DNA from 2 places in the Peribacillus sp. YIM B13482 genome. Region 1 is predicted to be linked to the other one. Evidence: riboswitches for the same ligand, from Rfam matches in the RefSeq annotation. Region 1 holds a riboswitch; the other holds the start of a gene.
The links. Region 1 has a riboswitch for ZMP and ZTP ahead of ACFX4L_RS08575 (glutamate/serine transporter AimA). Riboswitches for the same ligand answer to the same signal wherever they lie in the genome.
Positions count from the first base shown of each region.

Region 2: it holds a riboswitch for ZMP and ZTP, as region 1 does, so the genes downstream of both, ACFX4L_RS07630 (phosphoglycerate dehydrogenase) here and ACFX4L_RS08575 (glutamate/serine transporter AimA) in region 1, are expected to answer to the same signal.

Region 1 is NZ_JBHZPF010000012.1:37,158-44,683, reverse strand. Features, by position in the region: gene ACFX4L_RS08590 (glucose-1-dehydrogenase) at 1-515, shown strand, start outside; partial or broken gene ACFX4L_RS08585 (LysR family transcriptional regulator) at 599-997, opposite strand; gene ACFX4L_RS08580 (FAD-binding oxidoreductase) at 1,721-3,070, opposite strand; gene ACFX4L_RS08575 (glutamate/serine transporter AimA) at 3,424-5,016, opposite strand; ZMP/ZTP riboswitch at 5,069-5,147, opposite strand; gene ACFX4L_RS08570 (amino acid permease) at 5,770-7,158, opposite strand.
Region 2 is NZ_JBHZPF010000010.1:56,899-64,424, forward strand. Features, by position in the region: gene ACFX4L_RS07615 (PepSY-associated TM helix domain-containing protein) at 1-1,211, shown strand, start outside; gene ACFX4L_RS07620 (FixH family protein) at 1,239-1,709, shown strand; gene ACFX4L_RS07625 (DUF4405 domain-containing protein) at 2,143-3,048, opposite strand; gene ACFX4L_RS07630 (phosphoglycerate dehydrogenase) at 3,343-4,542, opposite strand; ZMP/ZTP riboswitch at 4,685-4,763, opposite strand; gene ACFX4L_RS07635 (ATP-dependent metallopeptidase FtsH/Yme1/Tma family protein) at 4,983-5,420, opposite strand; gene ACFX4L_RS07640 (VOC family protein) at 5,610-6,389, shown strand; gene ACFX4L_RS07645 (GNAT family N-acetyltransferase) at 6,429-6,944, shown strand; gene ACFX4L_RS07650 (VOC family protein) at 7,302-7,526, opposite strand, start outside.

The DNA.
Region 1 (7,526 bases):
ACAATGCAGGCATTGAAAATGAAGTCCCGAGCGAAAAGCTGACGCTTGAGGATTGGCAGAAAGTCATCGATGTAAATCTTACGGGTATGTTCCTCGCAAGCAGGGAAGCTATCAATTATATGCTCGATCATGGTATCAAGGGCAATATCATTAATATGTCTTCCGTTCATGACCGGATTCCATGGCCTCATTTTGTCCATTATGCAGCAAGTAAGGGCGGAGTGAAGATGATGACAGAAACCCTTGCACTTGAATATGCTCCTAAAGGGATACGGATAAATAACATTTCCCCCGGCGCAATCGACACACCCATCAATGCAGAGAAGTTCAATGACCCAAAATCTAAACAAGAAGTCATCGACCTGATACCGATGGGATATATCGGTAAACCGGAACAGATTGCCGCTTGTGCTGCCTGGCTAGCCTCAGCTGAATCAAGCTACGTAACGGGCATGACCTTATATGCTGATGGCGGAATGACCAAATATCCAGGATTCCAAGCAGGAAAAGGCTAAAGTTTTTCTGTTTTAGGTAGCTGTTGAAATTTCCCTTTTATAACAAGAAAAAGTCATGTATATGGATAGTAGAAAAGAATTTATTTTTCCATTAATACATCATTTGTTGCTGAAATAAATTTAAAGCGTAAATTGGGGTTTTCCATTTTCCATAGAGGAAGAGCAAATGGAATAAAGTATTGCGATGTAATGATATTAGCCCCTATCTTTATTTCCTCCAGTTCGCTTCCTGTTTTCAACTGTTTTTTCCCCTGTTGAAAGGTGCGAATAATTTGATCCGCAAATGGAATGAAGGCTTTCCCTTTTTCGGTTAAAATAATCCCTCTCCCTTGCCTCTCAAATAGTACTGAATCGAGTTCACTCTCAAGTGTCTTAATTCTTGCCGAAACCGTTGGCTGTGATAAAAACATTGCCTCTGCGGCTTTATGAAAACTATTAAGGTGAACAACATACATAAAAGCTTCAATATGGTCAATATTCATCTTCCCAACTCCTTTTTCCAAAATGAACGCAAAAAGCTCCTGTTCGCTTATCGCGTTCAGGAGCTTTTGGTTGTCCAATCAGCTCATCCTATTATAATAATTCTTTCACCGATTTTAATCCTATAAAACCAATAAGTAAAGGTGTAATTTAATTAACTGAACAATCAACAAGTCACGATATATTTATTGCGATTCATACAACATGGTATTCAAGGAACCTAATACTATTTATGCAGGTAGAGGATTCTAAGTAAATAAAACTAATAGTTCCATTCTCTTTTTGCCCGATTTTAAAAACTAAAGCTTCATGGATTTGGATGGTCACTTGATCATTTATTGTCCACAAGTTATGCACAGAATCCTTATCTATTCTTTGTTCGTCAATCTTTTTTGGACGTTTCGGGACTTTTCCAAGCGGTCCACTTTTTAGGAAATTGATGGACCATCATGTATATGTTATATTTTTTCTCCTTATAAAAGAAAAGAAGGGTCAACCTAATGTAGGGAATTCCAATAATGACATAAGGAAAGAAACTACATGCCTCAACAATAAATTGATAACAATCAATTAAATCAGGGAAAAGCAAACGTTACCTTACGCAAACCTTACTTTCATAAACATGATTTTGGGGATTACCTCAATTAATATACACAAACCTAAATAATAGAGTACCCATATTGAGGAATAAGCCTTTTAATAACAAATGATTTTGATGCTTCCATTCAACCCCACCTTTTTAATGGCGGTATGCTTTGAGGGAATCTAAACGTATTGTATGGATCATAGGTCGTTTTCACTTCTCGAAGCCGTTTGAAATTTTCTCCATAGTACGCAGTTGGCCAATCTTTGATGAGGGTATCCGGCCAATTCACATAGTCACCGGTCGTATACGGAGACAAGGCGTACTTAAGTTCCTTGATCCAATGAATGTTATGCCGCTCTTCTTCTGGATTAGTCCATGTAGCCAAATACTCCTGGGCGATTAAAGCATCCCGATAATAAAATGCCGTTTCCGTTGGTTCCGCACGGCCAGCCGCTCCTCCAAGGGATTGATGCCAAATGGCTGCATTTTCATTTGGAGCGTTTTCCAGAAAATGCTTCATCGTCAAGATTGCTCGCTGAGGAAAAGTTTTTTCAATGAAAGAACCTGACCTCTTACGATGGGCCGGTCGATTTCCACTCGGATCATTAAAGAATCTTACGGCTTCAATGTACGGGACTTCCTTTATCATGACATTTGTTGGTGAACCAGTTTTCGTCAAAGGTTTTAGAAGCTGCTTTAACCTATGTGACGTTCCAACAAATTCACCTTGAGCGATAATTTGGTTTACTTCCTTTGCCTTGAATTCAATTTCAGAAGTTAGACATTCATCAGCTTGAGGGGCCCAATCCTGCCAGGCATTAAACACCGCTTCGAAATCTTTCCACCCCCATGTGACGGAGAAAACCGATACCCTTGATACAGGGTGTACCCTGAAAGTAAGAGAAGTGACTATGCCAAAGTTTCCCCCTCCACCCCCGCAGCATGCCCAAAATAAATCACTATTAATTTTCCTATTTGCTTTAATGAGTTTGGCGCCCATCTTTCCACACGCCCTTACCATTTCTATTTCAACCAGATTGTCACAAGTAAGTCCAAAGCGCCTCGTTAACATCCCTATACCACCGCCAAGCGTAAGACCTACAAGACCTACACCGCTTTCGGTCCCAGCCGGAATCGTCGTTCCATACTTCCATAGCTTATTATATACTTGCCCTAAATCAGCTCCGGCTTCAATTTTTGCGATCATTTTTTCACGATTGACCTTGATCTTATACATTTCACTAATATCAATGATTAGACCGCCGTTCACTAATGAAAAGTTTTCATAACTATGCCTGCCGCTCCTAACCCGGAAAGGTGTATGATTTTCCCGGGCCCACTTCAGTGAATTCAACACATCATTGGTATTTTGACAAAACACAATGACCTTTGGGAATTTAGGAAAACTTAAGTTATTATTTATCCTGGCATGCTCATACTCGGCATCATTAGGTGTAACGATACGCCCGGTAAGCTTTGTTCTTTCCAAAATATAAACCCCTTTCTCAGATGATGTAGAGAATTATATATACTATGAAATTCTTTAGGAAAAGACACATTCTATAGGTGGAAGTGATTTAAAAACAATCCAATTCATACTTTTACCTCAACCTCCGCACTAAAAAGTAGGATATTTAGTTTTTCTATATGATAGAGCATACTTATCTCGCAAGATTTCATTATTTACTTGTGAATTCCACCAATTTACTCGCAAAGACTAAAAAACCCTTAAAACAAAATAACGTTACAATCGCCAGCACTTATTTTAAAATAAATAAAAAAACATGGTCATAAAATAACCATGTTTTCTTTATACTCATATAACTGTGTCTGCACAAAAAGTTATTTATTGATAAATTCTTTGTTGATTTTTTCAGCTTCATCCATGTATTCCGTTTTAATGCCGCTCTTAACTCCCCACCAAAAGAAGCCAAGTGCCAGACATGTAATGACCACCATATCCCAGCCAAATGTAAGAATATTTTTTCCGCCGAACTTCTCACTTCCAATATAAGAAATCAAAATCATACAACCTAAGTAAAGAAGCATCCAAACACCTGATAAAAATTGTTTTTTGAATCCATTCCATTTATTTTTAGCTTGATAATAAAAGTAAATAGGCAGTCCAATGGCAATGATGAAAGCGACTTCTCCTGTTAATGGCCAACGCGCCCAGTATAAAGTAAGCGATGCAAAAACAAATCCGCAAGGTGCAATAATAGAGGCACCTTTTAAGTGAAATGGACGGTTAAAATGTGAAGCGGTACGTCTTAATGTTGCCAATGCAACTGGCCCCATGATATACGAAATAAGTGTGGCAACTGAAATCACTTCTGCAAGTACGCCCCATCCGCGGAATAAAAATAAAAAGATAAAACATACACCTAAGTTTAATAACATCGCTGGACGCGGAACACCATAAAGTGGATGTAATGTACCAAAGATCCTCGGTAAGTACCCATTTTTCTGCATTCCATAAAGCATTCGCGAAGTTGTAGCTGTATAAGTGGCACCTGAACCAGACGGTGAAACAAACGCATCTACAAACAATACAATCGCTAACCAGTTAAGGCTTAGAGCAATTGCCAAATCTGCAAAAGGTGAATTAAAATTCAGATGACTCCATCCGTTCACGATCATTGACGGATCGACTACACCGATAAACACAACTTGTAACATAACGTATATAAAACCTGCAATTAGAATAGAGCCAATAACAGCAATAGGTATAGACTTATTCGGTGACTTCGCTTCACCTGCCATATTAACGGGACTTTGAAATCCGTTAAACGCAAACACTATACCAGAAGTAGCTACTGCTGTTAAAACGCTTGCCCAGCCATATGGTGCGATACCCTGAGAACTTGTAAAGTTTTCACCATGAAATCCAGCAAAAAATAACGATCCTGCCATTACACCTGGAACAATTAATTTAAAAATGGTAATAAATGAATTTGCCTTAGCAAAAAGGTTGACTGTCCAATAGTTGACGAAGAAATAGAACAATAGTAGTAAAGAAGCTATGAATAATCCTTTGGTCGTTAAGATATTGTTATCAACTAAAGAATGAGACCATCTGGCCCATTCCCAAGGCCACGTACTCATATATTGTACTGAAGCAATGGCCTCAACGGTAATAGTCGAAGCGATAGATATCCAGTTCGCCCACGCAGCTAAAAATCCAATAAAAGAGCCATGCGAATATTGAGGATACTTAACCATGCCTCCAGCTTCAGGAAACATTGCCCCAAGCTCTGCGTAAGATAATGCAATAAATAAAATTACCACCATACCGATAATCCAAGAAAAAATAGCTGCTGGTCCAGCAATCTGGGCAGCTTTCCACGCTCCGAACAACCAACCTGAGCCGATAATAGAACCAATACCTGTCATAGTTAAAGCAAAGGTCCCCATCTTTCTATGCATATTACTCATCTCTACCTACACCTCTTCCTAGGAAAATAAAAAACACTTGATCTATAAATCAAGTGTTTGCCCAGGCGCGCGGCTTATACTCTATATGCTCCCCCATGGTACTCCATGTTGCGCCAGTTACATATAGGAAAATAGTTTTTTTAAGTATATAAGATTATTTTAAATTCCACAACACTAAAAAAATATTTATATTTTTTAAATATTACCATTGATTTTTCGGAATTACCTATCAATATTCTTTTGAATTTGAAAAAATTAGGTGAATAAAGTCTCAAAAAACAAACATTCGATTTTTAGAACATATGTTAAAACCTATAATCATTCCCCTAAAACATTATACTTAAAAACCTTAAATAGCCTATATGTGCAAAAATGAACCGTTCATTTTTTACAAATTATATCCCAAAACCATTTACATAGAATTCATGCACTAGTTAGGAAAATCTTATTTTCTGCCAAAGGAAATACTTGAAATACTCCATATCTTTATTAAGAATTTTTTCTACAATAACCAAAAAAAGTCATGCACAAGTTGGGAAAAAGCCTGAGGGATGAAGATTTCTCTTTATCTCTCTTTGTTTTATCCACAATTTATGCACAACTTTAATTAGTGTCTATTATATTTATACTAAGGGGAAACACACTCGGCAAAGCTCGAGTCATGTACGTAGATTAAACAAGATGATCTCCCAAAATCCTTATTATAGAAAAACTCGTATCACTCATCTTTTTATCAAAATGGCACGAGACTTCTTAACTGGAAATCTCATCATCGGATTTAGCATCCAATGGTATTCGTTTATCCATTTTCAGCATGTAATAACTTACTACGACCAATGCTAGGAAAACAATCCCGACAACCAAGGAAATCCTGGTACTTGGATTGATCCACATACCCACCAGCACCATCAGTAAAAAGGCAATTGTCGCATAATTACTGTAAGGGGCAAACGGCATTTTGAACGGATGTTTCTCCATTTCAGCGGCATTTACCTTTCTGAATTTAAGCTCACTGATAAGTATGACAAACCATGGAATCATTCCGGGTAAAACACTCGCACTGTACACATAAAGGAATAATTCCGGCGGTGCAAGGTAATTCAGGACAACCCCGATACCCAATCCTAATAGTACAGCGATCGTACAATATGCCGGCACTCCACTTTTAGATACTTTTGCAAAGATTTTAGGAGCTTGGCCATTCAATGCCAGTGTGTAAAGCATACGCCCTGCACTGAAGATCCCACTGTTGCATCCGGACATTGCCGCAGTGATTACGACAAAGTTAATGATGCCTGCAGCTGCTGTGATACCGATTTTAGCAAAGGTTGAAACGAATGGACTTCCGATGTCATCTAGTTTATCCCATGGATAAACCGTCACGATGACGAATATAGCGCCAATGTAGAAAATTAAAATGCGCCATATGATTGATTGGATCGCTTTTGTTACGGTCTTCGTTGGATTCTTCGCTTCTCCGGCCGCGATGCCGATGAGCTCAACCCCTTGATAGGAAGCCACGACAAGGGAAAGCGCAAAGAAGAATCCTGTCCAGCCTCCCGTAAAGAAGCCGCCATTTGCCCAAAGATTCGATAATCCAATTGCGTCTCCGCCATTCCCTATTCCAAAGAAAATAAGGCCAAGGCCGGCAATGATCATCAATACAATCGTTATTATTTTTATAAGCGCAAACCAAAATTCAAATTCCCCGAAAGATTTTACGGAAATGAGGTTGGCTGCCCCCAAGATGATCATGGCGACCACACCTGGTATCCAAGCTGGTAACTCCGGGAACCAATACTGCATATACATTCCAACGGCGATGATTTCGGACATTCCTACGATTACCCATTGAAACCAATTGCTCCAAGCAGTCATATAACCTGCTAAAGGATGTATATAGCTGCTAGCAAAGGATGCAAAAGAACCCGTAGTCGGTTCTAAATATAGCATCTCCCCCATAGAACGCATGATGAAAAATATAAATATACCTGCGATGGCATATGCAAGCATTACAGAAGGCCCTGTCCATTTGATCGTGCTCGCCGATCCCATAAATAACCCGACCCCAATGGTTCCGCCCAAAGCTATCATTTGAATGTGACGTGCCTCCAGCCCTCTCTTTAATTCCTTGTTTGACATGATTAACTCCCCCAGATGCAATATTAGCAGCAATGCTCTTCCATCCTTACCGCCAATCGACTCTATTTATTATTGTGGTTAGAAATGCCTTATCGTAATCATATAAATAACACTTTAATTTTGTTTTCTTATCTTATAATAGTAAATACTCTGTAAAAACACAAATGTATTTTTCAAAAAAACAGTTGTCAAATATATCTTGGCGATTTTTCCTATCTTAAAATACCTTTTTTAAAAAAAGTGAATCAGTATTTTATAATAGTGATTACATAAAAAAAAAGAGTAGAAAACAATCACTTCTGCTTTGAACCATTCAAAGTCTTTTCAAGTGAACGTTTAAAAAAATTAAAACCATTTCAATGTGTTAT
Region 2 (7,526 bases), on a different contig from region 1:
TTGAACACTTGCTTTACCAAGACTATCAAGAGGTTATTCAGCAAGGAGATAAGATACCAGCATCTCAGCAGATTGAGAATGTGAAGAAGCTATACCCTGATGCAGTGGTGACAAAATATCAGCCCGGAGATACTGCCTCCCGTTCAAGCGAAGTAAGCATTACTGCTAATAATGAGTCCCTTACCATTTTTATAGACCCGTATACAGGTAAATCTATTGGAGAGTTAAAAGATGAAGACAGACTTATGGATAAGATTGAAGAATTTCATGGTGAACTGATGGCTGGCACCTTGGGAGACAGAGTTGTAGAGTTAGCTGCGTGTTGGGCAGTTGTGTTAATTGTCTCTGGTCTTTATTTATGGTCTCCCAAAAATAAGTTAAGTCTTTCTGGTGTTCTTTTTCCAAGAATAAATAAAGGTAAAAATACTTTCAGAAGAGATTTACATGCAGTACCTGCATTTTGGATATCAGCAGGAATGTTATTTTTAATTATGACAGGTTTGCCTTGGTCAGGTTTTTGGGGAAGTAACTTTCAAACGTTAACTACCAATTCCGGATCTGGGTATCCTCCTTCCATATGGACAGGAAGTGCTCCAACATCCTTAATTAAAACAAAAGATATTGCAGATGTACCTTGGGCAGCAGAAAATTTAGATGTACCTATCTCAGATATTCAAGGTTTTATCCCACTGTCCATTGATGATGTAGTTACGATAGCGAATCGAGAGGGTATGCATCCAAGTTATAGCATTAATATTCCAACAGAAACGGATGGCGTTTATACATTGTCAGCTTTTCCACCGAAAGCACAGGATGAAGCGACTATACATATTGACCAATATTCCGGTGCAGTTCTAGCTGATTATCGTTATGATCATTACGGTTTAATAGGAAAAATAGTTGCTTGGGGAATTACCTTGCATAAAGGGACCCAATTTGGTTTGATTAACCAAATAATCAGCCTTCTTATTTGTTTAGGAATTATGCTTGTTGCATTTAGTGGTTTTTATTTATGGTGGAAGCGAAAGCCGAAAAAAGGATTGGGTGCACCGAAAGCTCCTCCTATAAACAACATGAAGTTCTTTCTAATTCTATTAATAGGTCTAGGAATTTTGTTTCCTTTGGTTGGTTTATCTCTTATTGTCGTTTGGCTAATTGACTGGTTAATTATTAAAAGAATATCTGCAGTTAAGAAGTTTTTGAATACATGAATCGATATGTAAAGGGTGGCTTTTGCCGTGAAAAATAATATATGTATTTCTTTAATCTTTATTTTCAGCCTATTGCTAAGTGCTTGTTCACTTGAAAAGGATGTCACTAATCTATACAAAGAAGAAACACCACTTGAAGCTGAGATAATTATACCAGCATCCTTTTCGGCTAATAAACAGGAGACGATAAAGGCTGTGCTTACTCAAGGTGGTAAAATGGTTGAAAACGCGGATTTTGTTCATTTTGAGATATGGAAACAAGATGGCTCACTCAAATATAGTATGGAACAAGCTGTAGAAGAGGGGAACGGTACTTATACTTTAAGTAAAAACTTTGATAGTAATGGCCTATACTATATAAAAGTGCATGCTAGTAATGATGGTTCAATCATTATGCCTCAAAAACAGTTTATCGTAGGAAAACTTTCTGAAAGTGAATTGAAATTCTTGCAAAAAGGGATTCAAAAACTAGAAGAAAGTCATGAACATCATCATTAAAAAATCCGTTTTTCAATTGAAGACCGGATTTTTTATGGATTGCTACCCCGTTTTGTTGGTAATGATATGGGTAAGAATTTTAGCTATTATTTTTTTATGATTGGAGAGAATGGTATACCTATCCCGATTTATGGATTTTGGAATGTAGGCAATACCGAGCAATTTCCTCCTGTTGGAGTCTTTTTAACATCGAATATACTGCATCAACGGAATCGTCACAATTTTTAGGGACATTAGTTGAGCCAGTATATTCCCTACCAATTTTAGTGATTTTTTAAATAGGCTTTCAAAAGTGTATGTACTTCTTGATAATCCAGCTAGGCTTAGGAAGAAGTAAAATTTCCCCTTTTTGTTTTTCCCTCAGTCAGGATAAGAACAAAACGAAAGGTAATAACGAACAAAAGCAGTATCCGGTTTATATATGAATTACTTTTTATACACCCGTTAAATCCCCATTACTGGAGTTAGTTTTTTTCTTTTTACTTTTATTTCTCATTATAAATTTTTCCATATAATAAATGATAATTATAAATACAGACATAATGCCAAAATACGTTATGATAACACCTAAAGCGTTCGAACTCTCGAATTGGCCTTTTTCCCCTTTTAGGCTGCCTTCTGACATTGGTTTTTCAAATTGGCCTTCTCCCGCTTCGAAGCCGCCTTCCGGAGGGTTTGGTCTTTCTCCCCTTTTGAAGTCCCCTTCTTGAAAGTTCGGTTTTTCTCCCCTTTCGAAGCCGCCTTCTGGCATTTGTGAAGAAGAAAGATTAAACACGTTCGCAACTCCTTGCAGCTGCATGATGAAATTTGTTGAGTACATTTGATAGCCCCCAAACACTAATAAAGCAATTGTTGCTGCTCTTGCTAAAATCCCTATGAATGGTTTGGGGGTTCTGAACTTCATCATATTTTTAAAAACATTTATTACCCATTTCCAATGTAATCCAATATGGGCTGCAACTAAAATAAGCACTAAAAACGAAATGGATATATGAGAAATTTTAAACCATTGTTCATTACCAACGTTGATATTTGGGAATACAACTCTTGAAATAAAAATACCACTGATCATAATAAAGGTCATTGTAATTAACAACATTACGTTTAAAAAATAACCAAATTTTGTTTTAAGAGGTAAATTAAGGTCAAACAATTTAACCGTGACTTTTTTTACCCATCGCCAATTGAGCAACACATGGATGAAAAATAATACGGCAATTACTAACCCGGCAATTTCATGAAACGTTAATCCTCCTAATACTTGTTTATTGAAAAATAATACGAACGTAACGGCCATTAAAATATCTAATCCAAGCTTCACGAACATCAGCTTTTTCATATCTTATCCTCCCTAAGTAGTTTGTCCTTGATTTTTTTTAACTAACTCCCTATTCATATTGGTGAAACTTATTATGAATAGTTTTTCTTAATTTTTTATTAAGGGAGTTTAAGGAGAATTAACTGGAGGAATTGCATCTTGAAGACACTGAACTTACCAACAATTCCTTTATAACGCTAAACCCATGCAAATTAAAAAGCCTCAACTCCTTAAAGGAATTGAGGCTTGCACTGCTATTTATCATTTGGGCAAGAAAGCATCAGGGCGTTCCTTCATGCTTTCTTCCTGTTCCAATTAAATAATACGGGTTGTAACGATGCCTTCGATTTGTTTGATTTTTTCTTCCAAGCTAGGAATGATATCGCCGTTTACTTCACCGTCAATGTCGATGATCGTATACGCATATCCCCCACGGCTTCTGTTAACCATGTCAGCGATGTTCAAATTAAAGCCTGATACAGCCAGTGTGATTTGCCCAACCATGTTCGGAACGTTTTCATGGAATGTTGCCACACGACGATTTCCTGTAAAAGGAAGGGAAGTATTTGGGAAATTCACTGAGTTCTTGATGTTCCCTGTTTCTAAAAATCCTTTCACCTGACGTGCTGCCATGATGGCACAGTTTTCCTCTGATTCTTGCGTAGAGGCACCAAGATGCGGAATTGGAACGACATTTTTCATTTTCAGCACGTTTTCATTCGGGAAGTCTGTAATGAACTTGCCAACTTTCCCGCTTTCAAGTGCAGCTTCCATATCATTTTCATTCACTAGCTCACCGCGTGAGAAGTTCAAAATATGAACGCCTGGTTTCATGATGCCAAATGTTTCTTGGTTAAACATTCCTCTTGTGTCATCCGTTAATGGAACGTGTACAGTAATGTAATCAGATTCTGCAAACAACTCTTCAATCGTCATGGCGCGCTGTACATTGCGAGATAAATTCCAAGCTGTATCGACAGAGATGAACGGGTCAAATCCAATTACATCCATGTCTAAATCCAGGGCATCATTCGCCACAAGCGCACCGATCGCACCTAAGCCGATTACACCCAGAGTTTTTCCCTTGATTTCTTTTCCAACGAATTGTTTCTTTCCTGCTTCTACAAGCTTCGGAATTTGTTCTCCTTCGCCTTCTAATGTCTTTGTCCATGCCACACCGGCAAAAAGGTTACGAGATGAAGCCATTAATGATGTCAGTACCATTTCTTTTACAGCGTTAGCGTTAGCACCAGGTGTATTAAAAACAACGATTCCTTGCTCGGTACATTTGTCGACCGGAATATTATTGACTCCCGCCCCTGCCCTTGCGATTGCTTTTAATTGATCTCCGAATTCCATTGTATGCATGTTAAAGCTGCGAACAACGATCGCATCAGGGTTTTCACTGTCATTGTCGACCGTAAAATCGCCTTTATTGAATACATTTAGCCCGCTTTCAGCAATATTATTTAATGTTTTGATCGTTTTCACTTTTTCTAAAAGAATTGTGCTCATCTTGTTTGTCCCCTTTTGATTATGATAGTTTTTTTTCAAATTTCGAAATATTGACAATATTTTTTGCCCATGAAAATCTGCATTCTTTAAAACTTCACTATCCTCTGTTAATAAACAGAAAGAGGCAAGGGATAAAATCCCTTACCTCTGCCCAGGCGAACGGCTACGACACTATGTGTTCCCTCACGGTTATCCGTGTTTCGCCAGTTGCACATAGTCTTTTGATTGATTTTATTCTATCAAATTATTCAGCAAATTTCAATATCAATTTAAAGGTTTTATATGGAAGAAGTCAATACTCAGCATGACCGCTTGCGAATGGCCAACTTAAGCAGGTTTAATAGCCTTTGCCAAATCATGCTCACGCCAGTATTCTTCAATTTCCTCTAATGATTTCCCTTTCATTTCAAACCATCCAATTGGAAAAGCAAGTTTTTTCATCATTTAGAATGGTTCATTCTTTTGACCAATAGTAAAATAACGAAAAATAGGGTGAAAATGATCATGATCGGAATGGACGTTGAAAAAAAATTGACCCATGCGCTTGTCTCTGTGTCTTGTGGCATGACCACAATTTTTTCTATATCATGTTCTTCTGCAGCGTCATTCATTCTATTCATCGAAATTTCACTATTTGGGACAGTGGCGATAAAATATTGATCCTTTTCATAACCTTTCAGCCGCCCGCTTATTTCAAAAACTCTTTTTTGGGGCTCCAACTCCAAATATGTTACTTTGCCATCCTCTAAAGTTGTGAAAAATTCATCTTCAGTTAATTCCTCAGTCGGTTCATTGTCATTATTAAAAATAAACACAATCCCCAAGGTAACCAAGAAGATTAGTAAATAAAATATTTTATTACGGAAAATCCGCTTCATCCTACACCTTCCCCCACGAAACAAACCAGGTCAATAGTATCATATAATAGTAATCATTAACAATTATTCCATGTTCATTTAAAAAGAAGGCCCTGTTGATTTCTTGGACTCGGGCAGGTTAGTTGCAAAATGGATAATATTAGTAAAAAATAGGGGGTATAGCAAACTAGAAGATAAGGGGTGAAAATTTTGATTACTCATTTCGCAGATTTAGAATTACTGACAGTATCTATTGAAGGTGTAAAGCAATGCTACGCTAACCGCCTGCAGCTCCCCATTCTATCAGAATCTAAAGAGTTCATTCAGTTTCAGCTGACGCCCTTTACTTCGTTGAGTTTTAAAGAAGCGTTTGAGCCCATTTCTCCAGCACACTTTGCATTTCAAGTCCCATATTCTCAATTTGATGAAGCGGCATCATTTATCCAACAATCCGGATTATTGGTCCTAAGACAAGAACATGGTCAGTATATCGACGAAACGAACGGAAGAAAAAATCTATATTTTCGTGATGGAGATGGCCACCTTCTCGAAATCATTGCCCATGATTATGTAAATGAAGATGAACGGAAGGCATCCGGAATGTTAAGAACACTTTATTTAAGAGAGATTGGCTTCCCTGTGGATTCGGTACCAAGCTTACGCGATTGGCTGAAAAGTAACCTTGGTATGAAAACGGAACAAGATCAAGATATATTTAATTTCGTAATTAGCGGAACAGCACATGCAATAGTGGTTTCAAAACAAAGGCCTTGGATCCCTATTGCCATGAAGGCCTTACCGCCAAAAATGGCGGTGACGTTCGGTACACCCGATAAAAGGTTTATTGATGAACTGACAAAACAAATGGATCACACTTTTTTAGATGACTCTAAGAAACTATTTATACTTCGTGATAGTTATCCTTTTTATATGGAACATACTCCTGAATTCAGTGCGTCAATGGTGAAAAATTTGAATTTACCTATTTGAACCGCGTTTTTCATTTAACCTGTAAAGGGGGAAATCAATTTGTTAATAAGAAAGGCAAACGTTGCTGATGCTGAGGGTATAGCAATAGTCCATGTCGATTGCTGGCGTACCACATATAAAAATATAATGCCAAGTGATTTTTTAGATAAACTGTCTTATGGGAAAAGGAAAGACGTATGGATAGAGAATATATCTAAAGATAGAAATCATGTTTATGTAGCAGAAAATAACGAGGGAGAAATAGTCGGATTTATAAGCGGAGGAAAAAGGGAAACGAATAAAGTTGAAGATTCGGGTGATCTAACTGCGATATATATCCTCGAAGATTTTCAAAGAATGGGGATTGGAAAGAAACTCATCAAAGAATTATTTTTTATATTTAAAAAACTGGGCTTCCATACAATTTTTGTTGAGGTGCTTGAAGATAATAACTCTCGATTTTTCTATGAGGCTTTTGGTGCTGAATTGCTTAAAACCGAAAAAATCAAAATGACTGGTGCTGAATTAAATCTATTGGTTTATGAGTGGAAAGATATTAGCCCTGTATTGTTATGATTAAACTTCATTTAAGATGAATGTTGCTGGATGCGAAGGGTCCTTGTATTTCTAGCAGTTTTCTATGTCATCCTTCTCGAATTAAACCGATAGAATAATAGTGCAAAGTTTTGTGTCCATAAGCTAGAAATCCCTTCCCACATTTTATGTTGGGAAGGGTTTTCATATTCTTCATCCTTCATATCAGTGCCGAATTTTGTTGGGAACTTCAGTTCTTCTCACCTTCCCCTGCTTTGTCTTACTTGTTAAATATGATGTTATACACTCCAACTAACGGGTTCCTACTTCTAGCAGGCAATCATGTTGACTTCAAAAAAAGACACAGCCCTTAAGTGAGGAGTGTGCCTTGCGTTTGATTTAATTTTGATTAAACCCGCTTTCATCCATGTAAAAAACTTCCCAAGAATGCCCATCGATATCCAGAAAACTCCACCCGTACATGAACCCATGATCGATGGCTTCATTAAAAGGCCTTCCGCCAGCATCGAGTGCCCTATTCACGACCTCATCCACATCTTCCTTACTTTTAACCGATAGGGCCACGATGGCTTCCGTACTTGCTGCTGGATTCGGGATTTCCTT